3 regions of the Pseudomonas sp. EB271-G4-1 genome follow, and region 1 is predicted to be linked to each of the others. Evidence: riboswitches for the same ligand, from Rfam matches in the RefSeq annotation. Region 1 holds a riboswitch; each other region holds the start of a gene.

The links. Region 1 has a riboswitch for cobalamin ahead of cobO (cob(I)yrinic acid a,c-diamide adenosyltransferase). Riboswitches for the same ligand answer to the same signal wherever they lie in the genome.
Region 2: linked by a shared signal. The riboswitch ahead of AC3WWR_RS27450 (ABC transporter substrate-binding protein) and the one ahead of cobO (cob(I)yrinic acid a,c-diamide adenosyltransferase) in region 1 are both predicted to bind cobalamin.
Region 3: linked by a shared signal. The riboswitch ahead of cobW (cobalamin biosynthesis protein CobW) and the one ahead of cobO (cob(I)yrinic acid a,c-diamide adenosyltransferase) in region 1 are both predicted to bind cobalamin.

Annotation. Positions count from the first base shown of each region.
Region 1 covers NZ_JBYTEO010000094.1:7,879-19,065, forward strand. The annotation lists gene AC3WWR_RS28845 (MarR family winged helix-turn-helix transcriptional regulator) at 1-186, opposite strand, end outside; gene AC3WWR_RS28850 (adenosylcobinamide-GDP ribazoletransferase) at 344-1,078, opposite strand; gene cobC (alpha-ribazole phosphatase family protein) at 1,081-1,656, opposite strand; gene cobT (nicotinate-nucleotide--dimethylbenzimidazole phosphoribosyltransferase) at 1,653-2,708, opposite strand; gene cobU (bifunctional adenosylcobinamide kinase/adenosylcobinamide-phosphate guanylyltransferase) at 2,705-3,226, opposite strand; gene AC3WWR_RS28870 (cobyric acid synthase) at 3,375-4,826, opposite strand; gene cobD (threonine-phosphate decarboxylase CobD) at 4,823-5,815, opposite strand; gene cbiB (adenosylcobinamide-phosphate synthase CbiB) at 5,808-6,716, opposite strand; gene bluB (5,6-dimethylbenzimidazole synthase) at 6,713-7,363, opposite strand; gene AC3WWR_RS28890 (cobyrinic acid a,c-diamide synthase CobB) at 7,356-8,741, opposite strand; gene cobO (cob(I)yrinic acid a,c-diamide adenosyltransferase) at 8,738-9,349, opposite strand; cobalamin riboswitch at 9,433-9,667, opposite strand; gene AC3WWR_RS28900 (hypothetical protein) at 9,819-10,403, shown strand; gene AC3WWR_RS28905 (PQQ-dependent sugar dehydrogenase) at 10,472-11,187, shown strand, end outside.
Region 2 covers NZ_JBYTEO010000082.1:2,328-13,514, forward strand. The annotation lists gene AC3WWR_RS27435 (glycoside hydrolase family 15 protein) at 1-516, shown strand, start outside; gene AC3WWR_RS27440 (lipocalin family protein) at 857-1,417, shown strand; gene AC3WWR_RS27445 (acetyltransferase domain-containing protein) at 1,498-2,664, shown strand; cobalamin riboswitch at 2,698-2,892, shown strand; gene AC3WWR_RS27450 (ABC transporter substrate-binding protein) at 3,039-4,052, shown strand; gene AC3WWR_RS27455 (FecCD family ABC transporter permease) at 4,049-5,065, shown strand; gene AC3WWR_RS27460 (ABC transporter ATP-binding protein) at 5,062-5,853, shown strand; gene AC3WWR_RS27465 (OprD family porin) at 5,875-7,209, shown strand; gene AC3WWR_RS27470 (hypothetical protein) at 7,250-7,855, shown strand; gene AC3WWR_RS27475 (avidin-fold protein) at 7,908-8,303, shown strand; gene AC3WWR_RS27480 (GFA family protein) at 8,335-8,730, shown strand; gene AC3WWR_RS27485 (winged helix-turn-helix transcriptional regulator) at 8,779-9,237, opposite strand; gene AC3WWR_RS27490 (MFS transporter) at 9,336-10,592, shown strand; gene AC3WWR_RS27495 (YkgB family protein) at 10,712-11,187, shown strand, end outside.
Region 3 covers NZ_JBYTEO010000064.1:729-8,804, reverse strand. The annotation lists gene cobN (cobaltochelatase subunit CobN) at 62-3,838, opposite strand; gene cobW (cobalamin biosynthesis protein CobW) at 3,842-4,903, opposite strand; cobalamin riboswitch at 5,003-5,214, opposite strand; cobalamin riboswitch at 5,409-5,633, shown strand; gene AC3WWR_RS25180 (CbtB domain-containing protein) at 5,756-5,950, shown strand; gene AC3WWR_RS25175 (CbtA family protein) at 5,962-6,666, shown strand; gene AC3WWR_RS25170 (cobalamin biosynthesis protein) at 6,663-7,076, shown strand; gene cobM (precorrin-4 C(11)-methyltransferase) at 7,160-7,906, shown strand; gene nfuA (Fe-S biogenesis protein NfuA) at 8,063-8,076, opposite strand, start outside.

The DNA.
Region 1 (11,187 bases):
ACTGCGATCCAGGCCCATGGCTTCGGCGAGGGTTGAGATACTCGGTTGATCCAGGCGCTGCAGGTTGCACAGCAAAGAATACTGCGCAACGTTGATCCCGAAGCCATCGAGAGCGCCGTCGTAATGCCTGCTGACGCCACGGGCGGCGCGACGCAGGTTGATGCATAAACATTGGGATTCGAGCATGGTGCGTGTATATACCCGTGGTTGAATGAAAGCAAATTTATGTTACACCAAACCCCTCTACCTGTAGGAGCGAGCATGCTCGCGATGGACGTCAACGATGACGCTGACTGCCTGACACCCCTCGGTGCTTGTACCTCCATCGCGAGCATGCTCGCTCCTACAGGATTAGCGCCACGCCCACCAGCACTGCTACTTCCAATAGCTCCAGCAACGCCCCTGCCGTGTCACCTGTCGTGCCGCCCAATCGGCGCAGCATCACCTGCCTCAGCCAGGCAAACAGCAGCGCCGCCAGCAGCAGCGCCCAAACGCCGTTGAACCCAGCGATCAGCACACACAACAAGGCACTGACCGCCAACACCTGCTTGCCCGCCAACCGCGGAAGATGATCGGCCAGCGCCTGGCCCAATCCACCGGGACGCACGTAGGGCGTGGTGAGGAACAACCCCAGTAACGCGCTGCGGCTAATCAGTGGGACGATGATCAATAGCACACTGTGCTGCTGCTCAATCAACGCTAGCAACGCGGCAAACTTGAGCAGCAACACCAGCACCAGCGTGACCACGGCGATCGGCCCGCTGCGCGGATCCTTCATGATCGTCAGCGTGCGCTCGCGGTCGCCGAATCCGCCCAGCCATGCATCGGCGCTGTCGGCCAGGCCATCCAGGTGCAGCGCGCCACTGAGCAGCACCCACGCCGTCAATAGCAGTGCGGCATGGAGCAGCAGTGGCGTGCCCAGCAACAGCCCGTTCAGCGCCCACAGAATCACGCCGAACAGCACACCCACCAGCGGATAAAACAGCAGCGAGCGCCCCAGTTCCTCAGGCGTTGGCATGCCCGGTAGACGAATCGGCAGGCTGCTGAGAAATTGCAGGGCGATCCAGAATGGCAACATGTTCAGCGCACTTCCCTCAAGACACCACCGGGCTCGACCAAGAGCGAGAACAGCGCGCCGTGCGCCACTTCGACATTGAGCAGTTGCTCGCGGGGCAAGCCCCGGGCGTGGGCCAGCAATAAACGCATGACCCCGCCATGACTGACCAGCAGCACACGCTCTCCGGCGTACGCCCCATGCAAGCGTGCGACCGCCGCGAGTACTCGCGCTGAAAACTCCGCGACCGGTTCACCCTCTGGCGGGGTAAACGAATACGGATCAGCCCAGAACAAACCCAGGGCCTGGGCGTCGGTTTCCATCAGTGCCGCGGCACTCTGTCCCTCCCAGGCACCGAAGTGCAGTTCCTGCAGGTCTTTGTTCAGCTCGATCGGCAGTCCTGCCTGCATCGCCAGTTCTTCGGCGAAACGCGCACAGCGCTGCAAAGGCGAGCTGACCAGGCGATCCCAGGGCCCCTGCCCCGCCACCGCCTGGCGCATCTGCGCCCAGCCCTTGTCGGTCAGCGCATCGTCAAGGCTGCCGCGCAAGCCGCCACCGAGTTCTGTTTCACCGTGACGCAACAAGTCCAGATGCAAGATCATGCCGGACGGTCCGCCACCGCCGCTTCGGCGAACGTCGCCATCTGCCCGTGCAGCTCGCAGGCCAGACGCAGCAATGGCACGGCCAGCGCGGCACCACTGCCCTCGCCCAGGCGCAAGCCGAGGTCCAGCAAGGGTTCGGCCTTCAGGGTTTCCAGCACATGACGATGGCCCGGCTCGGCTCCGCGATGACCGAACAACAGCCATTGGCGGCACGACGGATTCAAGCGCACCGCGACCAAGGCCGCGACACTGCAGATGAACCCGTCCACCAGCACTGCAATGCCTTGCTGGGCGCACGCCAGGTAGGCGCCCACCAGTGCCGCGATTTCAAAACCGCCCAGATTGAACAAGGTCTGCAGCGCATCGCCACGTTGAGCGCCGTGCAGCACCAGCGCGCGCTCGATCACTTGCGCTTTACGACTGACACCCGCCGCATCCAGCCCCGTACCCGGCCCGGCCAGATGCACCACCGGGCAATCGAGCAAGGCACAGGCCAGGGCGCTGGCCGCCGTGGTGTTGCCGATGCCCATTTCGCCACCGATGAACAGTTGCGCACCCATCGCAACGGCGCGCTCAACGCTGTCGCGACCGGCCTGCAACGCGCGTTCGCCTTGCGCCGCGGTCATCGCTGGCCCTTGGGCAAAATTCGCCGTGCCGGGCCCGATGTTCAGGTGTCTCACACCCGCCAGTTTCAACGACGGTGTGATGGTGCCCAGGTCGACCACTTCCAGGGAGGCGCCCAACTGCCGCGCCAACACACTGATCGCTGCACCGCCGCTGACGAAGTTGAGCAGCATCTGCCCGGTAACTTCCTGGGGATAGGCCGACACTCCCTCGGCCACCACACCATGGTCACCGGCAAAAATCGCGATCCACAACCGCTCCAGACTCGGCTTCACCTGCCCCTGCAGTCCGGCCAGTTGCACCGCCACCGACTCAAGCTGACCGAGTGAGCCGGCCGGCTTGGTCAGTTGCTGTTGACGGGCTTGCGCCTGCTCGACCGCCTGGGCGTCGATCGGTTTGCAGGGGTTCAGCCACCAGGTTGGGCTCATAAAGCAGTTCCTTTCAAAGTCAGGGGCAGGCCGGCAACGGTCAGGACGACACGCTGGCAACGCTCGGCCAGGGCTTGATGCAGCCAACCGGCTTCATCGACATAGCGGCGAGTCAATTCGCCCAGCGGCACGACGCCCATTCCGGTCTCGTTGCTGACAAAAATGATTTCACCCGGCAACGACGCCAGGCATTCGAGCAAGGCTTCGCGCTCGGCCACCAGACGCTCGGTGTCATCGAGCATCAGCAGGTTGGTCATCCACAACGTCAGGCAGTCCACCAGCAGGCAGCGCTCGCTGCTGGCGGTTTCGCGCAGGATGCGGGCCAGTTCCACAGGCTCTTCGATCAACGCCCATTCGGTCGGACGGCGGGCGCGGTGATGGGCGACACGCTCGTTCATTTCACCGTCCAGGGGTTGGCTGGTGGCGATGTAGGTCACTTGAAGGCCGCTGTCTGTCGCCAGCTTTTCAGCCAGGCGACTCTTGCCGGAGCGGGCGCCGCCGAGGATCAGTTGGAGCATGGTTTATTCCATAAAATGTGCAGTGTCATGACGGGCCCCTTCGCGGGCAAGCCCGCTCCCACAGTTGTTTGGGTTGGTCACAAAACTTAAGTACACCCGTTAACCCTGTGGGCGCGGGCTTGCCCGCGATGGGGCCAGCACGGCCAACTTAAAAACCACAGAGCTCGCGCAACAGCCCGGTATCCAGATGCTTTTCAACCAGATCCGCCAAGCGCTCGATATCCCGCTCGCGTAAGCCGTGGTAATCCACCTCCTGCACATTCTGCAAACCCGCCCATCGCAACAGCGCACTGCACGCCGCCGGGGATTCAAACAGGCCATGCAAATAGGTGCCGAAAATTTGCCCATCGACACTCTGCGCGCCATCGCAACGACCATCGTCCAACTGCACGGCGGCATTTTCCAGGGCAGGTCCGGTGGTAACGCCAGCGTGAATCTCATAGCCGCAGACCTCGGCATTCTCCAGTGCAAGACGCCCGCGCACGTTGCGTAGCTGCTTGTGTTCTTCGAGCTGCGTGGTGAATGCCAGCAGGCCCAGGCCATCACTGGACCCCGGCGCGCCTTCAAGTCCCAGCGGGTCATGCACCTGCTCGCCGAGCATCTGCAGGCCACCGCAAATACCCAGGACTTTGCCGCCATAGCGCAGGTGTCGCGAGATCGCGGCGTCCCAGCCATTGGCGCGCAGATAGGCCAGATCGCTACGCACGCTTTTCGAGCCTGGCAGAATGATCAGGTCGGCCGCTGGAATCGCCTGGCCGGGGCCAATGAATTGCAGGTCCACTTGCGGGTGCAGGCGCAGTGGATCGAAATCGGTGTGGTTGCTGATGCGCGGCAGCACCGGCACCACCACCTTCAACAGCTGCCCGGCCTTGTCGGCCTGGCGCTGGTCGATGCCGTCCTCGGCCTCCAGGTGCAGGTCCATCACGTAAGGCAGTACGCCGATCACCGGCTTGCCAGTGCGCGCTTCCAGCCAGTCGAGACCGGGTTGCAGCAGGGCGATGTCACCGCGAAAACGGTTGATGACGAAACCTTTGACCCGCACCTGCTCGGAGGGCGACAGCAGTTCCAGGGTGCCCACCAGGTGAGCGAAAACCCCGCCCCGATTGATGTCGGCGATCAGCACCACCGGGCAATCGACCGCTTCGGCGAAGCCCATGTTGGCGATGTCGCCAGCGCGCAGGTTGATCTCGGCCGGTGAGCCCGCCCCCTCGACCATCACCACTGGATACGCTGAGCTCAAGCGTTCGTGGGACGCCAGCACCGCTTGCATCGCAATGGATTTGTAGTCGTGATAGGCCACGGCATTCATCGTGGTGACTGCACGCCCATGGATGATCACCTGGGCGCCGGTATCGCTGTTGGGCTTGAGCAGCACCGGGTTCATGTCGGTGTGGGGCTCAAGAAAAGCAGCCTGGGCTTGCACGGCTTGCGCGCGACCAATCTCGCCACCGTCGGCAGTCACCGCGCTATTGAGCGCCATGTTCTGCGGCTTGAACGGCACCACGCTGACACCCTGGCGCGTAACCCAGCGGCACAGTGCCGTCACCAGCGTGCTTTTACCGGCGTCGGATGTGGTGCCCTGCACCATTAGCGTGGTCATTGGCTTTCCCTGGTGAAGGCGTCGAACGCGCAGTCGAGGCGGGCCCAGTCGGCTTCATCGCCAGGCAGGCCGAAACGCAGGCTGCTGTTGTGGGTGAACAGGCGCAATAGAATGCCGCGCCGGGCCATGAACTCGTGCAGTACTTCGGCGCGCTCGGTGATTAGCCATTGGAACAAGGCGCACCCGCCTTGGGGTTGGAAGCCGTGCCGGGTCAACAGGGTGGCCAGCCGCGCACTGGCCTCATCGGCGCGCTCGCGCTGCCGAACGTGCCCTTCGGTGTCGCGCAGGCACGCCTGGCCCAGCACTCGGGTCGGCCCGCTGACCGCCCACGGCCCTACTTGCTCGGCGAGCAACTTGAGCAACTTGCGCTCAGCCAGGACAAAACCCAGGCGCACGCCGGCCAGGCCGAAAAACTTGCCAAAGGAGCGCAGCACGATCAAGCCTACCTGATGGGCAAACGGCGCCACACTCAGGTGCGGCGTGTTGTCCATGAAGGCCTCGTCCACCACCAGCCAGCCACCGCGCGGGGCCAGGCGCGAATGCCAGTCGAGCAGCCGGGCGGGCGTCAGGTTCAGCCCGGTTGGATTATTCGGGTTGACCACCACCAGCACGTCGAGGCTATCGACGAAGAAGTCGACCTCCTGCTCCAGCACTTCGCGCACGATGTAGCCATTGCGCCGCCACGCCTCGGCATGTTCGGCATAACAGGGTGACAGTACGCCGACCTTGCCCGCCCGCCGCAAACGCGGCAGCAACTGGATGGCCATCTGCGAACCGGCGACCGGCAACGCTTGCAAGGTGCCGTAGTAGTCGCAGGCCGCCTGCTCCAGACCGTCATTGGTTTCCGGCAATCGCGCCCAGGCCCGTTGCGGGATGTCCGGCACTGGAAACGGCCAGGGGGCCAGGCCGCTGGACAGGTCAAGCCAATCGGCTTCATCGATGCCGTAATCGTGCGCCGCCTTGCGCAGTCGTCCGCCGTGCTCAAGCATAAAATTCAGACCCCACGCACAGAATCAGCAGCCACAACCATACCCCACGCTGCACCAGTTGCCAGCCGCGGTCGATGGCGTCGGCATCCGCCGGCACGCCCTCGCCCAGCGCCGGGCGCTGATGCAGTTCACCGTGATAAATCGCCGGCCCGCCCAGCTCGACGCCTAACGCACCGGCCCCCGCCGCCATCACCGGACCGGCATTCGGGCTGTCCCAGGTTGGCCCCTGGGTACGCCAGCATTTCAACGCCAGTCGGGTCTTGCCCAGCAGTGCATAGGTCAGCGCCACCAGGCGCGCCGGAATGTAATTGAGCACGTCGTCGATCTTGGCCGCCGCCCAGCCGAAACGCTCGAAGCGTTCGTTGCGATAGCCCCACATCGCGTCCAGGGTGTTGCTCAAACGGTAGAGCACCACGCCGGGCGCACCGGCCACGGCAAACCAGAACAGCGCGGCGAACACCGCGTCGCTGCCGTTTTCCAGCACCGATTCGGTGGCGGCACGGGCCACGGCGGTTTCATCCAGATCACTGGTTTTGCGGCTGACCAGATAACTCACGCGTTGGCGCGCTTCTTCAAGGTCACCGCTGCGCAAGGCCTTGGCCACCGGCGTGACGTGCTCGCCGAGGCTGCGCATGCCCAGGGCGCAATAGAGCGCGAGAATCTCGACGATCCAGCCGACGTACGGCGCCCATGAGAGCGCCGTGGCCAACAGGGTCAGCGGCACTACGGCGATCACCCACGCGGTGACCCCATGGCTGCGCCAGCCGCGACCGCCACCATTGAAACGTTGCTCGATGCGCTCGGCGAAACGGCCAAACGCCACCAGCGGATGCCAGCGCTTGGGCTCACCCAGCAGCGCATCCAGCGCTACCGCGGCGACACTCAACAACGCCACACTCATTGACTCACTCCCCAATAATTTTCGTACAGCAGCTCACTCAACGGACGCGCCTGCGCCCAGCCTTCGAGCACCAGCATTGGCGCCGGATAGAAGGCCTTGACCGGTCCCAGGCAGAGAATGGCCAGGGGCTTGGCACCAGGCGGCAGGCCCAGCAGGTCCGCCAAGGCTTGCGGTTCGAACAGCGAGACCCAGCCCATGCCCAGCCCTTCGGCGCGGGACGCCAGCCAGAGGTTCTGGATGGCGCAAGACAACGAGGCCAGGTCCATTTCCGGCAGGGTGCGACGACCGAAGATGTGCCGTTCGCGATCGTCCATCAACGCGGCGACCAGCACTTCGGCGCAATCGTTGATGCCCTCGACCTTGAGGTGCATGAATTCGTCGGTGCGCTCACCCAGGGCCTCGGCGGTGCGGATACGTTCTTGCTCCACCAGCTGTTGGATCTGGCCACGCAAGGCTCGATCGCTGATGCGGATGAACCGCCAGGGCTGCATCAGGCCGACACTTGGGGCCTGATGCGCGGCTTCGAGCAGGCGTCGCAGCAGCTCGGGCTCGACCGTGCCGCCGGCGAAGTGACGCATGTCGCGGCGTTCACCGATGGCGCGGTAGACCGCGTCGCGTTCGGCCTGGCTGAAGGCGTTGTCAGTCATGGCTCTTCGCGAGCAGGCTCGCTCCCACATTTGATATGCGTTCCCCTGTGGGAGCGAGCCTGCTCGCGAAGGCGTCCGTCCAGTCAGGCGCAAACAAAGCGGCAATCGCTGATGGATTGGACGGGAAATAAAAGTGCACGTAAGAGGCCGTCATCCGCCCCTCACGATAAACCGCTTCGGCCCCACGCCCGCCGTTAGGACTCAGGCCACGGGCAATCGGAACAAGCTCGGTCGTGGTCAACGAATGGTGATAGGTATGCCCGCGCAAAGAACCTTCCGGCAGCTCAACCGCTTGCAGAGCCAATGCAGCAAGGCGCTTTTGCATCACCGCGTCGCCCTTCAACAAGCCGACCAGCTCGGCACGAGTGCCCTCGACATCGGTCAGCGAATCGAGCAAATAAAGCATGCCGCCGCATTCGGCCAGCAAGGGTTTGCCTGCCGCGTGGTGGGCGCGGATGGCGCTGAGCATGGCAGTGTTCTGCGCCAATGCCACGTGGTGCAATTCCGGATAGCCACCCGGCAGGTACAGGCTGTCGGCCTCTGGCAAACCTGCATCACGGATCGGCGAGAAAAACCGCAGCTCGGCGCCCATCGCCCGCAGCACATCGAGACTGGCGCCATAGGTAAAGGCAAACGCTTCGTCACGGGCCACGGCGATGCGCACGCCAGCCAGCAAGGGCTCGACTGTCACCACATCGGGCGCGGCGAATTCCACCGCCGGCGGCAGTTCGACTTCGCAACTGCCGGCCAGGGCCTCGGCCGCCGCATCGAGGCGCACATCCAGGTCATTCAACTCGCTGGCCTGCACCAGGCCAAGGTGTCGACTCGGCAATTCGATCCCGGTCTCCCGTGACAAGGCGCCATACCAGCGCAGGCCTTCGGTCAGGCTGCCTTCGAGCAGTTGCGCGTGGCGCAGGGTGCCCACGCGGTTGGCCAGCACGCCGGCAAACGGCAAGTCCGGCTGATAACGCGCCAGGCCCAGGGCCAGTGCGCCGAAGGTCTGGGCCATGGCGGTGCCGTCGATCACAGCGAGCACCGGCACGCCGAAATGCCGCGCCAGGTCAGCGCTGGACGGCGTACCGTCGAACAGCCCCATGACACCCTCGATCAGGATCAGGTCAGCGTCGCCGGCGGCCTCCCACAACAGGCGGCGACTGTCCTGCTCGCCGACCATCCACATGTCCAGTTGATACACCGGCGCACCGCTGGCGCGTTCGAGGATCATCGGATCGAGAAAGTCCGGGCCGCACTTGAACACGCGAACCTTACGGCCCTGGTTACGATGCAACCGGGCCAGCGCAGCGGTCACGGTCGTCTTGCCCTGGCCGGACGCCGGCGCAGCAATCAGCACCGCCGGGCAACGTCGAGGCTGGTTCACAGCTCCACGCCTTTTTGCGCCTTGATACCGGCCTGGAAGGCGTGCTTGATCATGCCCATTTCAGTGACGGTATCCGCCAGTTCAACCATCTCCGGCTTGGCGCCGCGACCAGTAACCACCACGTGCTGCATAGGCGGACGCGCCTGCAAATCGCTGAGCACCTGATCGAGATCGAGGTAGCCGTGCTTGAGGGCGATGTTCAGTTCGTCCAGCACCACCAGGCCGATGGACGAGTCGCGCAGCAGTTGCTGCGACACCGCCCAGGCCGCTTCGGCAGCCGCGATGTCGCGCTGGCGATCCTGTGTTTCCCAGGTGAAGCCCTCGCCCATCACATGAAAACGCACCTGCTCGGGAAAGCGCCGGAAGAACAGCTCTTCACCGGTGCTGTTACGCCCCTTGATGAACTGCACCACGCCGCACTGCATGCCATGACCCATGGCACGCGCCAGCATGCCGAACGCCGAACTGCTCTTGCCTTTGCCATTGCCGGTCAGCACCAGCAGCAGGCCACATTCGTTTGGGGAATTGGCGATGCGTTCGTCGATGACGGCCTTTTTGCGCAGCATGCGCGCCAGGTGACGTTCGTCACGATCAGGATTGTCAGACATGGGGGAGCTCTCCGTTGAGGCAGGATTAACGGCGGGCAGGCACAAGAATAGACGGCAAGAAGCCTGGCATCGCCCACCGTGATGCCGCTTGGATGGATCAGGCCGGTCTCCGGGCTCATGAGCGGCGTGACGCCTCGCTGCGCGCCTTCCCGCATCGATGGATCGACGCAGTGGCTTCAAGCGCAGTTTTCACTCATTTACCGTTGCGGGGGCAGCGCCGGGATCGCAGGGCTTCATCGACTGAAGCGCTCACTCACCGGCTTCCCTGTTTCACTCTGTCGACCCAAGCCACAGAGCACCTGAAACAAGCGGCGAAGGTTAGAGGGTTGGGGGTGGAGCGTCAATTGAAGACAGGGTGCCGGAACGAATAACTGCCAACCATTCATAAAATGACGTCAATCTTGTGTCACACTCACTTCAGTGATATCAATTTGCCACAATCTCACAACACAATAATAAGGTGAGCCCTATGCAAGGCATGATCATCAGTAATCCGAAGCTGGAATTCCTGCGTCCGGTGCTGGAGCGCTGGTTCGACTGTATCGATCGTTATAACGCCGTTCGCGGCGACAACGAGACACCCTACTGGCTCGATGAAAAAGCCAACCTCGGCCTGCTTTCTGCCGCGGCATGGATGGCTGAGATGGTCACACTGCAACAATCGCCCACGCGCAAACAGACCGAAGAAGGCGAACGCAACGGCCGCGCCGACCTGTTTATCGCCACCACCGAAGATCGCGCCTGGCTGCAGGCCACGCAGCGCTGGCCACGCGTTAACAGCCTGAACCTGACCCAGGCCTTGCTGGACATCACCAGTGACGCGAAAAAAATCAGCTACGCCAGCGACCTGAGAATCGGCTGCCTGTTCGTCGCTCCCCACAAGAGCCAGCAAGGCGCCACCCCGGAGGAACTCCAGGACATGGTCGATGACCTGCAAAAGGAGCATTGCTGCGCCGTGGCCTGGTATTTCCCCTATGCCTATCGCAAATTGCGCAATGAAGCCGGTCACTATCACCCAGGCATTGCCGTGTTGCTCAAGGAAGCTCGCGGCTAAAGGTTGAACCATCGGGCTTTGCCGCTTCTCTATGATTTAAGTCACTGCATTCATAGGGAAGGTCAGCAATGCGCACATCCGAGCTGGTTTTCGTCATCGCATTAGCGGGAGGGCTCGTCGCCTGTGGCGAAACCGCCCGCTTGCAAGTCACCGACGGCATCGGGCCGTCCCCCAAGCTACCGGAACCGAACAAGACGCTGTTCCCGACAATGAACATCGCCCCGGCCATTGGCTGGGCGGACGGCGCAAAACCCGTCGCGGCCAGCGGTACTCATGTCGGCGCATTTGCCGAGAACCTCGATCATCCACGCTGGCTTTATGTGCTGCCCAATGGCGACGTGCTGGTTGCCGAAACCAATGCCCCGCCCAAACCCGATGACAACAAAGGCATCAAGGGCTGGATCACCAAGAAAGTCATGGGGCGCGCCGGTGCCGGCGTGCCGAGCCCGAACCGCATCACCCTGCTGCGAGATGGCAACCACGATGGCGTTGCCGAAACCCGCACGGTATTCCTGGAAAACCTCAACTCGCCCTTCGGCATGACCCTGGTCGGCAATGACCTGTACGTGGCCGACACCGACCGGCTGTTGCGCTTCCATTATGAGAACGGCAACACGGCAATCCAGAACAAACCGATCAAGGTCGTCGACTTGCCAGGGGGCACCCTGAATCACCACTGGACCAAAAACGTCATCGCCAGCAAGGACGGCAGCAAGCTGTATGTCACGGTGGGTTCCAACAGCAACGTCGGCGAGAACGGCATGGACCAGGAGCAAGGGCGCGC
Region 2 (11,187 bases), on a different contig from region 1:
GATGTGAAACGTAAGTGCTTCACTCAGCATTACGGCAGTACGGCGCTTGATGCCAGCCTGCTACTCATCCCACTGGTAGGCTTTCTGCCGCCGGACGATTCTCGAGTACGATCCACGATCGCTGCGATCGAACGCGAACTTGTGGTCGACGGCCTGGTGCTGCGCTACCGCGTTGAGACTGCGACGGCCGTCGACGGCCTACCGCCAGGCGAAGGTGCCTTTCTGCCTTGCAGTTTTTGGTTAGCCGACTGCCTCGCCGTGACCGGTCGTCAAGTTGAGGCCGAGGCGCTGTTCGAGCGCCTGCTAGCTTTGCGCAACGACGTTGGCCTGCTCGCCGAGGAGTTCGACCCTCGCAGCGGACACATGCTAGGAAACTTCCCGCAGGCCTTAAGCCATATGGCGCTTATCAATACCGCACGATTGCTTTCACTGGCGCCGGGGCAGTTAGATGAATCGAGCCGCACAGGTGAGCGGCTGGTAACCACGAACGCCAGGCCATGTCCCCCGCACGAATGACTGCGTTACCGAGAATTCCTATCGTCGCGTCGGCCGTTCACCAGCGTGCATTTGAAAGCCGTCTAACTTGCAATTATTGGACATTCAGCTGTCACCGATTGAGTTTCAAACACATTGCACCGCGAGCCTAGAGAGCACTTATAAAACCCGGGGTCATTCACATCTATGCAGCAAACTCGCCTGGCTCAACAAGCACGGCCGCCGTTCATCAGTACCAAATTGGAGCGATACAATGGATTGAACTGGCTTTAGGTCTATCGTTGAACCTAAGAACCAGGTTGTTCACCAGACTTTCCAACGGCAAAAGGGGTATGAGTCGCCAGTTTTGAGCGATAGTGCTATGCGCAGAATACTTGACTACTTTTTTACTGGCCTGATTTGGGCCGGTTTGAGTTCTACCGTTTCTGGTAATCAGGCAGACAGCCCCAATCGCTCATTGCAACCTGTCGTCAGTATTGATCTTCCTCGGTTCATGGGCATCTGGTACGAGATCGCCCGAACCCCCAATCAGTTTCAGAAAAAGTGCGCGGGCTTCACCCGCACCGATTTTCACCTGCAAGCCGACGGTACCGTGCAAGCGCTCTACCGCTGTCGATTGCGCAATGGCCAACCCTATCTTTTTATCGCCACTGGTCATCAAGTGGGTGATACCCACTCTCCAAAGCTTAAAGTGCGTTTCGCGCCAGAATGGCTGTCGTTCCTTCCGGCAGTGTGGGGGGACTACTGGATTGTAGATATTGACAACCAATATCAACTGGCCGCCGTCAGTGAGCCGACTCGCAAATATTTGTGGATTTTGTCTCGAACAACTCACGTAGCCCCTCAAGCTTACGCAGCCCTATTGAAACGACTGAGAAACAAAGGTTTTACGGTAGAGCGGCTGCTGATGACACAGCAATAGGGTGTATGTTACGTTATAACAACATAGAAACTGTCGATTGCTAACCGACAGCGTGACCCACCCCCTGCCTGCGACTTTCGATGACAAACCTTGTTCAAATCCCGCCCATCACCCGCCTGGGCCAACGCCTGACGTCCATCGATGCCCTCAGGGGCCTGGTGATTATTTTCATGCTGCTGGACCATGTGCGCGAGACGTTCTTCCTGCACCGCCAGGTCACCGACCCGATGCTCGTCGACAGCACGGAGCCAACGTTGTTTTTCAGCCGCACCCTCGCACATTTGTGTGCGCCGGTGTTCGTTCTGCTCACTGGACTGTCGGCATTCCTGTACGGTGAGAAGCACCAGGGCACGCCGTCGATGTTCCTGTTCAAGCGTGGCCTGTTCCTGGTTGTGCTGGAGTTCACCCTGGTGAATTTCGCCTGGACCTTTCAGTTCCCGCCTGCTGTGATCTACCTGCAGGTGATCTGGGCGATTGGTGTCAGCATGATTGCTCTCTCTGTATTGGCCTGGCTACCTCGGCCAATATTGTGTGTCCTGGGCCTGGCCATAGTCGGTTTGCACAACCTGCTCGATCCCCTGCACTTCCCGCCCGGATCGGCGCTGCACCTGCCTTGGGCGATTTTGCATGATCGCGGCTGGATCGAATTCTCCGACCACTTGCGCCTGCGCACCTCCTACCCCGTGCTGCCGTGGATCGGCGTCATCGCCCTGGGTTACTGCATCGGTCCGTGGTTCGCGCGCTCTACCTCGTTCGCAATGCGTCAGCGTTATCTGTTGCTGACAGGTGCCTGTGCATTGATCGGTTTCATCGCCCTGCGCCTGGTCAACGGTTATGGCGAAGCGCAGTGGGTGGTTCATGAAAGCACGACAGAAACCCTCATGAGTTTCTTCAACATCACCAAGTACCCCCCTTCCCTGCTGTTCCTGTGCCTGACACTGGGCGTGGGGCTTTTACTGCTGCTTGGCTTCGAGCGGGCCCGGCAGCGCCAATGGATCAGCATCCTGGCGGTATTTGGCGCGGCACCGATGTTTTTCTACCTGCTCCATCTGTATGTGCTGAAAATGCTTTATCTGCTCAGCGCGGCATTTTTCGGCCTGAACCAGGGCGACTACTTCGGCTTCCACGGCATAGGTACCGTATGGCTGATCGCCGTGCTCCTGGCGGCAACGCTGTATCCACCGGTGCGCTGGTTCGCCGCATTGAAGGCGCGTCGTCGCGATATCGCCTGGCTCAAATACTTCTGATCAGGCGATGGGTTCGCCTCGGGCGGCATGATCGACTACCATGCCGCCGCCGGTTCCCAAACGGGATTAATAGGGAATCCGTGATGCTGCCAACGCATCAAACGGAACTGCCCCCGCAACTGTAGGTGCCGAGCCTGCTCCTGAACTGCCACTGGGATCGATTCCCGGGAAGGCTGGAGCACGCCATGACGCATCAGTCAGGAGACCTGCCGGCCAAGCAACAAATCACTAACCGGCGGGGTGTCCGGGAAGGACATCTGCGCGCGCGTCACTCAGGTGATGGGCCTTGCACTGCTGTTTTCGGCAGCGCTCGATGATGTGTTTTCCAGACCTTGCACCCTGGCTGCGTGTACGGTTCAAATGGAGATTGCATCATGCTGTTGCCGCGCTTTTTCGCCCTCGTCACCGGCCTGGGACTTTCTGCCCTCGCCTGTGCCTCCCCTACTCATTACCCGCTGACGATCGAGAACTGCGGCAGCACACTGACGTTCACGCACGCCCCTGTCCGGGCGGTGACTATCGGCCAGGCCGGCACCGAAATGCTCTTCGCCCTGGGACTCGGTGACAAACTGGTCGGCACTTCGCTGTGGTTCAATGATGTGCTGGGCAAATACAAGGGGCAAAACGACAGGATCGAACGCCTGGCCGATAACGAGCCGAGTTTCGAGTCGGTCATCGGCAAGCGCCCGGAACTGGTCGCTGTCGAACTTGAGTGGATGGTCGGCCCGCAAGGCGCAGTCGCTACCCGCGAGCAGTTTCACGAACTGCAGATTCCAACCTATCTCATGCCCTCGGACTGCGAATCCAAGGACAACCTGGTGGGGGCCGACGGCACCCGCCTGCAGCCGTTTCGCATTGACAGTCTCTACAAGAGCATTACCCAGCTGGCCGAGATTTTTGATGTCCAGGCGCGCGGGCAGCAACTGAACGCGCAACTGCAGGCCAGCCTGGCCAAGTCCATTGCCGCGGTGCAAGGCAAAGACCTCACGCACACCAGCGCGCTGGTCTGGTTTTCCAGTGCCAGCCTGGACATCGATCCCTATGTCGCCGGGCACAAGGGCATCCCCGACTTCATGCTGGGCACCTTGGGCGTGCGCAATGTGGTGCAGTCCGACGAAGAGTGGCCAACCGTTGGCTGGGAAACCATCGCCAAGGCCAACCCGACATTCCTGGTCATCGCCCGCATGGATCGCCGGCGTTTCCCGGCTGACGACTATCAACGGAAACTGCAATTCCTGCGCAGCGATCCCGTGACCCGCAACATGGACGCGGTGAAAAACAACCGCATCATTATCCTCGACGCCATGGCCATGCAGGCCAGCTTGAGAATGTTCGACGGTCTCGAATCGCTGGCAACGGCCATCAACCGCTACGACCTGCCAAAATGACCGCAACGCTGATTCGCACTCTGCTTGCACTGGTGATGCTGCTCGTGGCCGTGATCGCCGGCGTGGCCATCGGTGAAACCCGCATCGAACCCGGCGTGGTGTTCCAGGTGTTGGCCAATAAAATGTGGATGGCCGGGTATGTCCTCGATCCTATCGATGAGGGCATCGTCTGGAACTACCGCCTGACTCGCGCGTTGGTGGCGGCGGCTTGCGGGGCGGGCCTGGCGACCTGCGGGGTGATCCTGCAATCGTTGCTGCGCAACCCGTTGGCCGATCCCTACCTGCTTGGCATTTCCGCGGGGGCCTCGACGGGTGCGGTGCTGGTGGCGTTGCTGGGCCTGGGTGCCGGAGCAATTTCGATGTCGGCCGGGGCGTTTGCCGGCGCCGTCGCCGCCTTCACCGTCGTGGTATTGCTGGGCCGTGCCAGCGGTTCGCCCGGCAGTACCGGCCAGATCATCCTGGCGGGCATTGCCGGTTCACAACTGTTCAATGCGCTCACCGCGTTCCTGATCACCAAGTCGGCCAGTTCCGAACAGGCTCGCGGCATCATGTTCTGGCTACTGGGCAATCTCAGTGGCGTGCGCTGGCCCTCCGTGTGGCTGGCTGTACCGGTTGCGGTGGCCGGCCTGGCGGTTTGCCTGTGGCACCGGCGGGCACTGGATGCCTTCACCTTTGGCGCCGACTCCGCGGCCTCACTCGGCATTGCGGTTCGTCCCGTGCAATTTCTGTTGATCAGTTGCGCCGCCCTGGTGACGGCGGTGATGGTGTCGATTGTCGGCTCTATCGGTTTCGTTGGACTGGTCATTCCCCACGCCGCAAGGCTGTTGCTGGGCACTCGGCATACCCGCCTGTTGCCGGCGAGTGCGCTGGGCGGTGCGGTGTTTCTGGTGGCCGCCGATGTGCTGTCGCGAACCTTGATCAAGGGCCAGGTAATTCCGGTCGGCGTGATTACGGCATTGGTCGGCGCGCCGGTGTTTGCGCTGATCCTGGTCGGTCGGAGGAATGCCCGATGAATGCGCTTGCGCCGGTTACCGACGAAACCGTGCTGAGTTGTTCCAGCCTCGGATTGCATATCCGCGAAGTTGAACTTCTGCACCAGATTCACCTGGACATTCGTCGTGGCGAAACCCTGGGCCTTGTCGGGCCCAACGGCTCTGGAAAATCCACCCTGCTCAAACTGCTGGCCGGCGTGCGTGGGCCCAGCCGGGGAGCGGTCCATCTCAACGGCCAAGACCTCAAGGCCCTGTCCCGGCGAACCATCGCCCAAACCCTGGCGGTGGTTGAGCAGCAGGCCGACACCCTGGATGCGATCAGTGTGTTCGATGCCGTGGCCCTGGGCCGAACGCCGTGGTTGTCGGCCTTGAGTCCATGGTCGAAGGCGGACGAAGACATCGTCCATCAAGCCTTGCGCGACGTCGATGCGACGCATCTTTGCAGGCGCACGTGGCGTAGCCTCTCTGGCGGCGAGCGTCAGCGCGTGCATATCGCTCGCGCCCTGGCCCAGCGCCCGCAGATCCTGTTGCTGGACGAACCGACCAACCACCTGGATATCCAGCACCAGATGGCGATTCTGCACGTTGTTCACGCATTGCCCGTGACCACCGTGATTGCCCTGCACGACCTCAACCAGGCACTCACCTGCGATCGTCTGGCGGTGCTGGAAAAAGGGCGCTTGGTGGCCCTTGGCAAGCCGCTCGAGGTGTTGACCCCGCGACGCCTGCTGGAGACTTTCGGGGTGCACGCGCACTACCTCATTGACCCCTTCGACGGCACGCACATCCTGCGCTTGCGCTCATCCTGATTTGTTTGTGGACACCCCGGAATGCATACCCGATCAGCCATTCTCTTCGCCCTGGCAAGCCCTCTCGCACTCGCCGATTCAGTTCAATCGCAAGCCAAGGGATTTATCCAGGACAGCGCCTGGAGCGTGCTCAATCGCACGGTTTACGACCATCGCGAGTACCTCAATGGCGCCCGCAATGGCGCTGCGCGTAATGCCTACAAACCGCGTGATGAGCGTAATGGCTACGCCGAAGAATGGGCCTACGGGCTGATGGCGACGGTGCAATCGGGCTTCACCCAGGGCTTGATCGGGGTGGGCATGGATGCCCATGCCTACCTCGGGGCACAACTCGACAGCGGCGGTGGCCGCGCAGGGAAAGCGCGATTGCTCGGTCTCGACAACCAGGGACATCCCAAGGATGCGTTCAGCCGCGGCGGTGCGGCACTCAAACTGCGCCGGTCATCGACCGTGCTGAGCTATGGCGAACAGCGCGTGAAAACGCCGGTATTCAGTTCGTCCGATAGCCGTCTGCTCCCGGAGACCGCCACCGGGGTGTTTCTCACAAGCAACGAGTTCGAGGCGCTGACGCTGGTAGCTGGTCATTTCAGCGAAAGTACCGATCGGAACGCCAGCAGCCATGACCAGGGCTTTGTGGTCAACTACTCCAACGCCGTGAAAGGCAATGCCTTCGATCTCGCGGGCGTGGTCTTCACACCGGCAAAGAAGCTGACCGTCAGCGCCTATACATCGCGCTATGAGGACACCTGGAACCAGCATTACCTGGGTAGCTCCTTCATCCAGCCGCTGGATGAAACCCGCGCGTTGTCGATCAACCTGAACCTGTACCGCACCACGGATGAGGGCAAGTCGCTGTCCGGCAGGATCGACAGCACGACCTGGAGCCTGATGTCCACTTACACCCAAGGCCCCCATGGCTTCAGCCTCGGCTATCAGAAGGTGGACGCCAACACACCGTTTGACTACGTCACCCGTGGCGCTATCTTCATCAGCAACGCCGTCCAGCTGTCGGACTTCAACGCTCCCCATGAACAGTCCTGGCAAGCCCGCTACGATCTCGATGCCAGCCCCTGGGGGTTACCGGGCCTGTCCATGAGCGCCGCCTATGTGCGCGGCAGCCGGATCGATGGAAGCCATGTCGACCCGCAAGGCGGCTACGCCTACCTGGGTTATGGCGAAGGCGGCAAACATTGGGAGCGTGACCTGCAGGTGCGCCATGTGGTGCAAGGTGGCACGGCGAAAGGCACCACCCTGTCGTTGCAATACAATGTGCATCGGGGCAATACCGCACAGGCAGAACTGGACACCGACCAGATACGCCTGGCTGTGGAGTATCCGCTGACGGGAAGGTTTTGACGCGTGCCGCAATGACGCAATTAATGGAGCAGTCATAACAATGATCCTGGTTGTTGAAGGTATCAGCGCCAGTGGGAAAACCACTTGGTGCGCCGAGCATGGAAAGCAGCATGTCATTCCCGAAAACGGCCGTTTTGATAACGAGCCGGACCGGATAAAGAATCCAGTCGGAGCAGCCACCTTTTGGGCAGAGCGAAACGTGGATCGCTGGCAACAAACGTTGGCCATGGAAAACACCTCTTCGTGGGCCTTATGTGACAGTGATCCTCTCAAGCTCCACTACATCTGGAGCCTTTGGCAAATCGGCGAGGCGAGCGAACCCGAGTGGCGGGTAGAGTTGGACGCTACAAGAGAAACGATCGCACAAGGACGTATTGGCTTTGCTGACTGTTATATTGTTGGCCGCATCGATCCCCAGCTCGCGCGCGCGCGTGCCAAAGCAGACACCACCCGCCGACGCAGCAAATTCGAGCTACACGTGCGCCTCCAACAAGCGCTGCTGACTTGGTACTCAGCCATGGATGAAGTGCTTCCCGGCAGAGTGCGATTCGGGTTTCCTTCAAAAATGCCCACCGTCGGCAACCTTGATGGGAGATATTCGGTAACGGCATTTGATCAAATGATCGCATCGCTCCCCGGAAAGTAATCAGTACTCCAACGCTAAGATGGACCCTCTCCACTACAAGGAAGCAACATTCATGGAAAGCCCCTTTTCTCAAGTCACCGAACGTTTGAACAATCGCCGATTCACGGTAGCAGGCAATACCCACGGGCTGTCCGGTGCAGGCACGGTGTTTCACTACCAGGTCGAGGGAGATGCCATTTCAAGTACCTACCAGGGCGGCAAGATCCGCATGGGCCATCAGGTCGGCCGCGTGACAGGCCCCGAGACCATCGAGCTGCTTTTTCATTGCCTGACCACGGAGGGTGAGATTCTGTCCGGCTGGTCTCGTGGCACGGTAGGCGTTGATCACGAGGGGCGGACCACCCTGTCCTTCGTATGGGGTTGGTTGTCGGGTGCGACTGGAGGTGGGGAGTCGAGCTACGTCGAGCTTGTCGCTTGGCAAACGCCGTCAGACTGCAAAAAGCCGTGATCTTCACACAGTGCCCAAACCGGAGGACAAAATGAAAGGAAGCTGCGCTTGTGGGGCTGTAGGCTATGAGATCGACAGCATTGATATGCCGATCAGCCATTGTCACTGCAGCACCTGCCGCAAGACCCATGCCGCTGCTTATGTCTCCACGGCTGGCGTGTTGAAAGAGCATTTCAGGTGGACACGAGGCCTGGACGCGTTGAGGCCTTTCGAGTCAACTCCCGGGAAGATCCGACACTTCTGCTCGCACTGCGGATCGCACCTTGCGGCAGAGCGTAACGGCTCAAGCGCGATGATCGTGCGCGTGGCGACGCTGGACGAGGATCCTGGTTCCAGGCCCGAATATCACATCTGGACGGAGCAGGACGTGGCGTGGCTGAATGGGGAGGGTCTGCCAGGGTACTCACAATGGCAGCCTGGGCGATGATGGAAAGTTTGCTTGGCCCTCACCACTTCTGGAATGACAACAGCCGATTCACGACTCGCCATCAACCAGTCTAACCCTGTGGCAATCAGCGGGCCCCAGCGTCTGCCCGCTCGCTGAGCGCACCTCAATCGGCATCAACGGCTTGCCGGACGCATTGTCCAACAGCACAGAACGGGTCTCCTGCGGCTCGAACAGGAATCGTTCGCCCCACTGCCTCATGCAGACCACCAACGGAAAGATCTCCCGTCCTTTCTCTGTCAGCACGTACTCCTTGTAGGCGCTGCCATCCGACGCCGGTCGGATGTCGAATATCCCGATCTCGACCAGAGTCTTCAGTCGCGAAGCCAGAATATTCTTGGCCACGCCCAGGCTCTTCTGAAATTCGCTGAACCGGCGAATGTCGTCAAAGGCATCGCGGATGATCATGAGCGACCAGCGATCGCCAATGGCTTCCAGTGTTCTTGCGACCGGGCATTCGTTGCCTTGTGGCGTAGCGTCGTCGAGCATTTTTTACTCCCGGGAATGTGGTTGCAATTTGAAACCTGTCATGCCAACAATAGATTCAGGTTTTAATTTGCAACCAGTTTAACGCCACGGAGGCGCACATGACAGCAGATACCGATTCAGCGGCCCAATGCCTGGTCAGGCGGCCTGGGCAAATCGGCGAATGCACCGGGTTCGAACACTCTCCAGGGCTTTCACCATCGCTGACGTTATTGTTTTCCATCACCTGCGCACTTGCAGTCGGCAACGTTTACTTCGCGCAACCGTTACTCGATTCCATGGCCCAGAGTCTGGGCGTGGACTCATCTATGATCGGGATTGTGGTGACGGCCACCCAGGTGGGTTACGCGCTGGGGCTGCTGTTCATCGTCCCGCTGGGGGATCTGGTCAATCACAAGCGGCTGATTCTGGCGCAAGTGCTGCTGTCGGCGTTGGCGCTGGCGGCGGTCGGTGCTGCCCAGCAATGGCTGGCCCTGTTGAGTGCCATGATCGTGATGGGCCTGCTGGCCGTGGTCGTACAGGTACTTGTGGCATACGCCGCCGCGCTGGCAACGCCCTCGCAACGCGGGCAAGCCGTCGGGACGGTAACCAGCGGGATTGTCCTGGGCATTCTTCTGGCGCGGTTTACCTCTGGCGTGATTGCGGACATCGCGGGCTGGCGCGCCGTGTACTTTGTGTCTTCAGGGCTGATGCTTACGCTCGCGGCGGTGCTGTGGAAAAGCGTGCCCGTAACGGCAGTGCCAAGGCATCAAGACAGCTACCTCACGCTCATCCGTTCGCTGTTCACCCTATTCATTACCGAGCCCACGTTACGCGCCAGAGGCCTGTTGGCGATGCTGATCTTTGCCGCTTTTTCCGTGTTGTGGACGTCCATGGTGCTGCCCTTGAGCGCCCCGCCGCTGTCGCTGTCACACACGGCTATCGGCCTGTTTGGCCTGGCCGGCGTCGCCGGTGCCCTGGCGGCCAGAAGAGCCGGTCGCTGGGCCGATCAAGGCCTGGGGCAACGAGTGACCGGCATTTCGCTAGGGCTCCTGACGCTGTCCTGGTTGCCCATTGCATTCGCCCAGACGTCCCTGGTCGCCCTGGTCTGCGGCGTCGTCCTGCTCGACTTTGCGGTGCAGGCAGTACACGTCAGCAACCAGAGCATCATCTTCGCCGCACGACCCGACGCGCACAGTCGCATGGTCGGCGCCTACATGTGCTTCTACTCGGTCGGCAGCGCGCTGGGAGCCGCCGCAGCGACCCAGGTTTATGCGCTTTGGGGCTGGATGGCCGTCAGCCTGCTGGGCGCCTCGATCAGTGCTGCTGCTCTGGTCTTGTGGTTTTTCTCGTCGCCAAGTCAAGACGATCTGCACTGAATGCAATACGTTCTGGCGCCACGAGCATGGCATCCAAGGCAACACTGTCCGCACTCCCAACGCACACCGCGCCGGGTTGTTGATTAGCGTTCCTCACCACTCTCCTGGAAGCCTTGATCATGAAAACCTTAAGCATCGACAACAGCAGCACCAACGTACAAAGCTCTTCCACGCTCGGGATCAAAACCATGGCGCTTGGCACCTATGGTGCCTACTTTGCACTCGCCGTCATTTACTTCTGGTTTGGCGGGATGAAGTTCACCCACTACGAAGCCGTCGGGCTGGTTCCGTTGGTGAGCAACAGCCCTCTGCTGGGTTGGGTCTACGACATTTTCAGTGTCGATACCTTCTCCAGCCTGCTCGGCATCCTGGAGGTCTCGATCGGGGTCCTGATTGCAGGTCGCTTGCTGTCACCCAAGCTTTCATTGATCGGCGCAGCCCTGTCTGCCGGACTGTTCTTCACCACCTTGAGCTTCATGTTCTCGACCCCCGGCGTGATTGAACCCGGCCTCGGTTTTCCAGGCATCTCGGTGGCGCCGGGGCAGTTTCTGCTCAAGGACATCGGCTTGCTTGCCGCCTCGATATTTATCGCCGG
Region 3 (8,076 bases), on a different contig from region 1:
ACGATAATGTTGATTGTGCTGGCCTCTTCGCGAGCAGGCTCGCTCCCACAGGGGTATTGCACTAGCTGTCTTCTTCTATATCCAGCAGCAAATTTTCCAAGGCCTCGCGATACGAACCCGGTTCTTTCCACATCCCCCGCTGTTGCGCTTCGAGCAAACGCTCGGTCATGTCGCGCAAGGCATGGGGGTTATGCTCGCGTACGAAATCCCGAGTGCCCGGGTCAAGTAGATAGGCATCGGCCAGCAACGCGTACTGGTGATCGTCGATCAACCGCGTGGTGGCGTCGAAGGCGAACAGATTGTCCACCGTCGCGGCCATTTCGAATGCGCCTTTGTAGCCGTGCCGCTTGACCCCGTCGATCCACTTTGGATTGGCCGCCCGGGAGCGGATCACCCGGTTCAGTTCTTCCTTCAGGGTGCGGATCTTCGGCAGGTCCGGCTGGCTGTGATCGCCGTGATAACTGGCCGCCGCCTCGCCACTCAGGCTTTCCACGGCAGCCAGCATGCCACCCTGGAATTGGTAGTAATCATTGGAATCGAGCAGGTCGTGCTCACGGTTATCCTGGTTTTGCAGCACCGCCTGTACCTGGCTCAGGCGCTGGGAAAACTGCTCACGGGCCACCGTACCTTCATCAGACCCGCCGTACGCGTAGCCACCCCAATTCAGGTAAACCTCGGCCAGGTCCTCGCGGCTTTGCCACAGGCGACCATCGATGGCGCCCTGCACGCCTGCGCCATACGCGCCGGGCTTGGCACCGAAAATGCGCCAGCCGGCCTGCCGCCGCGCCGCGTCTTCATCCAGTCCCGATTGCAACAGCGCTTCACGCTCGGCGCGCACCTTGGCTGCCAGCGGATTCAAGTCATCCGGCTCATCGAGCGCGGCGACCGCTTGCACGGCCGCATCGAACAGGCGGATCAGGTTGGCGAAGGCATCGCGGAAGAAACCCGATACACGCAAGGTCACGTCCACCCGCGGACGATCAAGCAGGCTCAGCGGCAGAATTTCAAAGTCGTCCACCCGTTGACTGCCGGTGGCCCAAACCGGTCGCACGCCCATCAACGCCATGGCCTGGGCGATATCGTCGCCGCCGGTGCGCATGGTCGCAGTGCCCCAGACCGACAGGCCGAGCTGACGCAAATGATCACCATGGTCTTGCAGGTGACGTTCGAGAATCAGGTTGGCGGACTGGAAACCGATGCGCCACGCGGTGGTGGTGGGCAGGTTGCGTACGTCCACCGAATAGAAGTTGCGCCCGGTGGGCAGCACGTCCAGGCGACCGCGACTCGGCGCGCCACTGGGGCCTGCCGGGACGAACCGGCCGCCGAGGGCGTCGAGCAGGCCACGCATTTCTGCGGGGCCACAGGCATCCAGCCTGGGTGCTACCAGTTCGCGCAAATGCTCGAGGATAGCGTTCACTTCAGTCCAGCAAGCCTCCTTTGGGAGGTTCTCACAGGGGGCATTCAACACCTGTGAAATAAGCTGTGCGGCGAACAGTTCGAGGCGTTCGCGGGTATCGCCCGTGGTGCGCCAGGGTTCACCGCTGACCGACAATAATTCGCCGGGACGCGGTCCGCTCCACGGCTCGGCCAGCGCGCAATCCAGTGGGTCGAAGCCCAGCGCGAACGCCTTGGCCAAGGCCCGCAGCACACTCGATTGCGCGCCACGGCCATCGCCCCGGGGAATGCGCAGCAGCGCCAGCAACGTATCGATGCGCAGCCTTCCGGCCGGTGACTCGCCAAAAACATGCAAGCCATCGCGGATCTGCGACTCTTTCAAGTCGCACAGGTAAGTGTCCAGGCGCGGCAGCCAGATCGCCGCATCCGCATCGCTATCGAGCTGATCGTCCAATTGCAGCTCGCGGTCTATGTGGGTGTCCCGGACCAATTGCAGGATGTCGCGCTGCAGTTCCCGCGCTCGCCGTGGATCGAGCAATTGCGCTTCGTAGTATTCGTCGGCCAGCAACTCGAGATTACGCAGCGGGCCGTAGGTCTCGGCGCGGGTCAGTGGCGGCATCAGGTGGTCGATGATCACCGCTTGCGTGCGGCGCTTGGCCTGGGCGCCTTCACCCGGGTCGTTGACGATGAACGGATAGATGTTCGGCAACGGCCCGAGCAGCGCATCCGGCCAGCAGTGCTCCGACAACCCTACGCCCTTGCCCGGCAGCCATTCCAGGTTGCCGTGCTTGCCCACGTGGATTACGCCGTGGGCGCCGTAGGTATTGCGCAACCAGAAATAGAACGCCAGGTAGCCATGGGGAGGCACCAGGTCCGGGTCGTGATACACCGCACTTGGATCGACCTGGTAACCCCGCGCCGGCTGGATGCCAACGAAGGTCAGGCCAAAGCGCAACCCGGCGATCATCATCCGCCCGCCACGACACATCGGATCACTGTCGGGCTCGCCCCAGCGCTCCAGCACGGCCTGGCGATTGACTTGCGGCAACGCGTTGAACATCAGCAGGTAATCGTCCATGGCCAGGCTTTGCTGGCACGGGCGTTGATCGAGGGTTTCGAGGTCGTTGCTGACACCGCCCAACAATTGCTGGATCAACGCGGTGCCGCTGGCAGGCAGATCGGCTGGCAGCGGATAGCCTTCTTTATGCAGCGCACGCAGGATATTCAAAGCCGCAGCCGGTGTATCGAGCCCGACGCCGTTGCCTATCCGACCATCACGGGTCGGGTAATTTGCCAGAATCAGCGCTATGCGTTTTTCGCCATTGGGCAACCGCGCCAGATCGATCCAGCGCCGCGCCAGTTGCGCGACAAAGTCCATGCGTTCTGGCTGAGCGCGATAGCAGACCACGTCGGACTGACTGCGCTCGCTGCGCCAGGCCAGGTCCTTGAAGCTGATCGGGCGACTGATGATGCGCCCGTCCAGTTCCGGCAGCGCAATGTGCATCGCCAGATCGCGGGGGCCGAGGCCTTGTTCGCTGGCTCGCCAACCCGGTTCATTGTCTTGGGCGCAAATGGCCTGGATCACCGGGATATTGCGGCGAAATGGCCGCAAGTGCGGTGCCTCCGGACTGGATTGGGCGAAACCGGTGGTGTTGAGAATCACCCCCGCCTCGACTTCATCCAGCCAGTCCTCGACCACGGCAAGGCAGCCAGGCTCTTTCAGGCTGGCCAGCGCAATTGGCAACGGGTTAAGCCCCGCCGCCTGCAAGCGCTGACAGAAAACATCAATGAATGCGGTATTCGCCGCTTGCAAATGCGAGCGATAGAACAGCACCGCCGCCACTGGCTGACCGCTCTGCCACTGGGCCCGCCAGTCGCTCAGCGCCGCAGGGCTTTTTTGTGGGTGGTAAATCGCCGTACGCGGCAAGGTGTGCGGCTCGGCCCAGGCGTAGTCGCGATCGAGCCAACGATTGGCCAGGCAACGGAAAAAGTCGAGGGCATTGCCCATGCCACCCTGACGCAGGAATTGCCAAAGCCGGTCGCGATCCCCAGCGCCCACGGTGCTCAGATCACTGAGCTCCGGGTCCGGTCGATCATCGCCCGGCACCAGGATCAGCTGTACACCCCGCTGCGACAACTCCACCAGCCGCTCGACGCCATAGCGCCAATAGGCAATGCCGCCGTGCAGCGAAATCAGGATGACCTTGGCATGGCGCAGGACTTCGTCGACATACAGATCAACTGATGCATGGTTCTGCACCTGCATCGGGTTGGCCAGGCGCACGCTTGGGTAGTCTTCGGGCAACTGCTGCGCCGCTTCGGCAAGCAACGCCAGGCTGGAGTCGCCGCTGCACAGGATAACCAGCTCGGCGGGGGTTTGCCCTAGGTCGGCAATGTTGTCATCCGACACGAATCCGCCGGGCTGGGTCCTGAGCAGGTGCATGGGTTACACGCTGAGCGCGGCGCGCAATTGCGCTTCGAGCGTTGTGGCGTCCAGCGCCTGGCCAATCAACACCAGACGGGTGGTGCGTGCTTCTTCAGCGCTCCACTGGCGGTCGAAATGCTTGTCGAATCGGGTGCCCACGCCCTGGATCAGCAGGCGCATCGGTTTGTTCGGGACCGCGGCGAAACCTTTGACGCGCAGGATGCCGTGCTGCACCACCAGTTGGGTCAGCGCATCCATCAGCAGGCTTTCGTCGGATGCCGGCAGTTCGATGGAGATCGAATCGAAGGCATCGTGGTCGTGATCGTCTTCGCCTTCATGGTGGTGATCGTGATGGCTGTGACGGCTGTCGATGTGTTCTTCGGACCCGGCACCGAGGCCGATCAGCACGTCCAGCGGCAGGCGCCCGCTACTGGCTTCGATGACTTTCACCGCTGGCGGCAGTTCCTCGGCGACTTCCAGGCGTACGCGTGCCAGGTCTTCAGGGCTGATCAGGTCGGCCTTGTTGAGGATCACCAGGTCGGCGCTGGCCAACTGGTCGGCGAACAGCTCGTGCAAAGGCGATTCGTGATCCAGGTTCGGGTCGAGTTTGCGCATGGCGTCGACTTGATCCGGGAACGCGGCGAACGTGCCAGCCGCGACGGCCGGGCTATCGACCACGGTGATCACCGCGTCAACGGTGCAGGCACTGCGAATTTCCGGCCACTGGAAGGCCTGGACCAAAGGTTTTGGCAGGGCCAGGCCGGACGTTTCGATCAGGATGTGGTCTAGGTCGCCACGACGGGCCACCAGTTCGCGCATCACCGGGAAGAACTCTTCCTGTACGGTGCAGCACAGGCAGCCGTTGGCCAGTTCGTAGACACGGCCGTTGGCCTCTTCTTCGGTGCAACCGATAGAGCACTGCTTGAGGATTTCGCCGTCAATGCCCAGCTCGCCGAACTCGTTGACGATCACCGCGATGCGGCGGCCCTGGGCGTTGTCGAGCATGTGCCGCAGTAAGGTGGTTTTGCCCGAGCCGAGGAAGCCGGTGACGATGGTGACGGGGAGTTTGGCCAGTGTTTTCATCGGATGCCCTTTGGCAAGGTGGCGGGCATACGGGACGAGAACCGGCAACGCACACGCGCGCAGGAAGCGTTCGCCACCGGATCACCCCGCCCGGTTGTAGTGAGAATCTGTATCGAGGCAGGTCTCCTGGCTGACGGCTGGCCAGTCGTTGGACTGGCGGTTGCTGCGCCTTCCCGCGCGCGCCATGGCTGGCGCATGCAGTGGCATGGCAGAAACTGAACCGTTCACAGTTGCGGGGGCAGCCGCGGCATTGACCGCGTTCCCTTCTTAGCTTCGACAAACGCCGAAGAACCTCGAAAGCGCAAGGCTACGCATGGTATCGGGGCGGGTCAATGTTCACATGATTCCTGCGGTGCGCCCTTCGCGAGCAAGCCCGCTCCCACACTTGAGGGTCTGCCCTGAAGGAACTCGGTCAAATGTGGGAGCGGGCTTGCTCGCGAAGGGAACGACTCGATGTTCAAGTGAGAACCCTTGCCAATTGACGCCCGCCCCCCGCCCATGCTCTCCTACGCATCTTGTTACGGGTGCCCTTCACAGGGTGAAACGGGAAACCGGTGAATCATGTGCTTTACTTCAGGCCATGTCAGTCCGGTGCTGCCCCCGCAACGGTAAGCGAGTGAAGCGTCAGATCCACTGTGCCAATGCGGCATGGGAAGGTGACGCTGGAAGGTTCAGGCTAACGCCTGCGCCCCTCGTGAGCCCGGAGACCGGCCCGCAACACAAAGTGACCATCACCATCACTTCAATCAACAAACCCGCGGTGGGCGGGCGCTGTTCGGACTTCTGCGCGCTCGGTCGTGCGGAGTTCTGCTTGCGCTCTTATTCCCCGCTGACCGAACAGAGGGAAGCGCCATGTCGATTATCAGCAGCACCGGCCACAGCAATGCCGCCAGCAGCACCACTACCCTGTCCCAACGCCTGACCGCGGCGATTTTTGCGTCAATCCTCGGCGCCAGCCTGGTGTATTTCGCCGGTTTCTCGCACATCGAAGCAGTGCACAACGCCGCACACGATACGCGCCACAGTTCCGCGTTCCCGTGCCATTGAGACCTGTCGACATGATCAAGCGTATTGCGCAAACCGCAGGTTTCACCGGGTTGCTGGCCGCCCTGCTGCTGACCCTGCTGCAAAGCTTGTGGGTTTCACCGCTGATTTTGCAGGCCGAAACCTACGAACAATCAGGACCAGCAGCGGTTGAAGTTCATGAACACGCCGCTGGTGTAGCCGCACATACCCACGATGCCGAAGCCTGGGAACCGGAAGACGGCTGGCAGCGCGTGCTGTCGACCACTGGCGGTAACCTGGTAGTGGCGGTTGGTTTCGCCCTGATGCTCGCTGGTCTCTACACCCTGCGCGCGCCGACCAAAACCTCCCAGGGCCTGCTCTGGGGCTTGGCTGGCTACGCGACATTTGTGCTGGCGCCGACGCTTGGCCTGCCACCTGAGTTGCCGGGCACCGCGGCTGCCGATCTGGCGCAACGCCAACTCTGGTGGATCGGCACCGCCGCCTCCACCGCTGTCGGTATCGCCCTGATCGTGTTCAGCCGTCACTGGCTGATGAAAGTCCTTGGCGTGGCGATCCTTGCGGTGCCTCATGTGATTGGCGCTCCGCAACCGCAAGTGCACTCGATGCTCGCTCCAGAGGCACTGGAAACTCAGTTCAAGATCGCTTCGCAGCTGACCAACATGGCGTTCTGGCTGGCCCTGGGCCTGATCAGTGCCTGGTTGTTCCGCCGCAAAAGCGATGGTCAATACCCCGCATGACAGGCCTCAGCGCAGCGCCGACCCTGGTGGTCGGCCTGGGCTGCCAGCGTGGCTGCCCCGTCAGCACGTTGCGGGCACTGCTTGACCAGGCACTGCAGGCGCACCAGATCGAACTGCATCGGATCAAGGCCCTGGCCAGCATCGACTTGAAGCGCGACGAACCGGCGCTGAACGAACTGGCCGAACAGCTTGGGTTACAGATGATGTATTTCAGCAGTGAACAACTGGCGAGCTATCAACCCCGACTGAGCCATCATTCGGACATCGCCTTTGAACGCACCGGGTGCTATGGCGTAGCGGAAAGTGCCGCCCTGGCACTGGCCGAGCAACTGGCCAACGGCCCGGCTACATTGCTGATCCCACGCCAAAAATATGCCCAGGCTACCCTCGCATTGGCTGGCGCCGCGTAAAATCCCCGATAATCTGCGCATTCGATCATGAGCATTCTTCATCTGAAGCCTTGCCCAGCGTCCCTTTTCAACAGGAATCCTTAATGACGGTCTACTTCATTGGCGCAGGTCCCGGCGATCCCGAACTGATCACCGTCAAAGGCCAGCGGTTGATTCGCACCTGCCCGGTGATCATCTATGCCGGCTCGCTGGTGCCCGCCGCCGTGTTGGAAGGGCACTGCGCCGAACAGGTGGTCAACAGCGCCGAACTGCACCTGGAACAGATCATCGAACTGATCAAGACGGCCCATGCCAATGGCCAGGACGTGGCGCGCGTGCATTCCGGTGACCCGAGCCTGTACGGCGCAATAGGCGAGCAGATACGCCACCTGCGAGAACTCGGCATCCCTTTTGAAATAGTCCCCGGCGTGACCGCCACGGCCGCCTGCGCTGCGCTTCTGGGCGCGGAACTGACCTTGCCGGACGTTTCGCAGAGCGTGATCCTGACACGCTACGCCGACAAGACCGAGATGCCCGCGGGCGAGGAACTGGGCAGCCTGGCGCAACACGGGGCGACCATGGCGATTCATTTGGGGGTCAAACACCTGCAGAAAATCCTGGCCGAACTGCGGCCGCATTACGGCGCAGACTGCCCAATTGCGGTGATTCACCGGGCGACCTGGCCGGATCAGGACTGGGTGGTGGGGACGCTTGAGGACATTGCCGACAAGGTGGAAGCCAAGGGGTTTCGGCGCACGGCGCTGATTCTTGTGGGTCGGGTGCTGGGCAGTGAGCAGTTCAGCGAGTCGTCGCTGTATCGTGCGGGGCATGCGCATCTCTACAGGCCATGATGATCGTTCCCACGCTCTGCGTGGGAATGCAGCCCGGGACGCTCTGCGTCCCCTCTAAAGCCGAACGCGGAGCGTCCGATGAGGCATTCCCACGCAGAGCGTGGGAACGATCGGCGCTCACGATGGGCGCCGTTTTTTCATTTTGCAGCGAACACCTTAGTAGTAGGCGT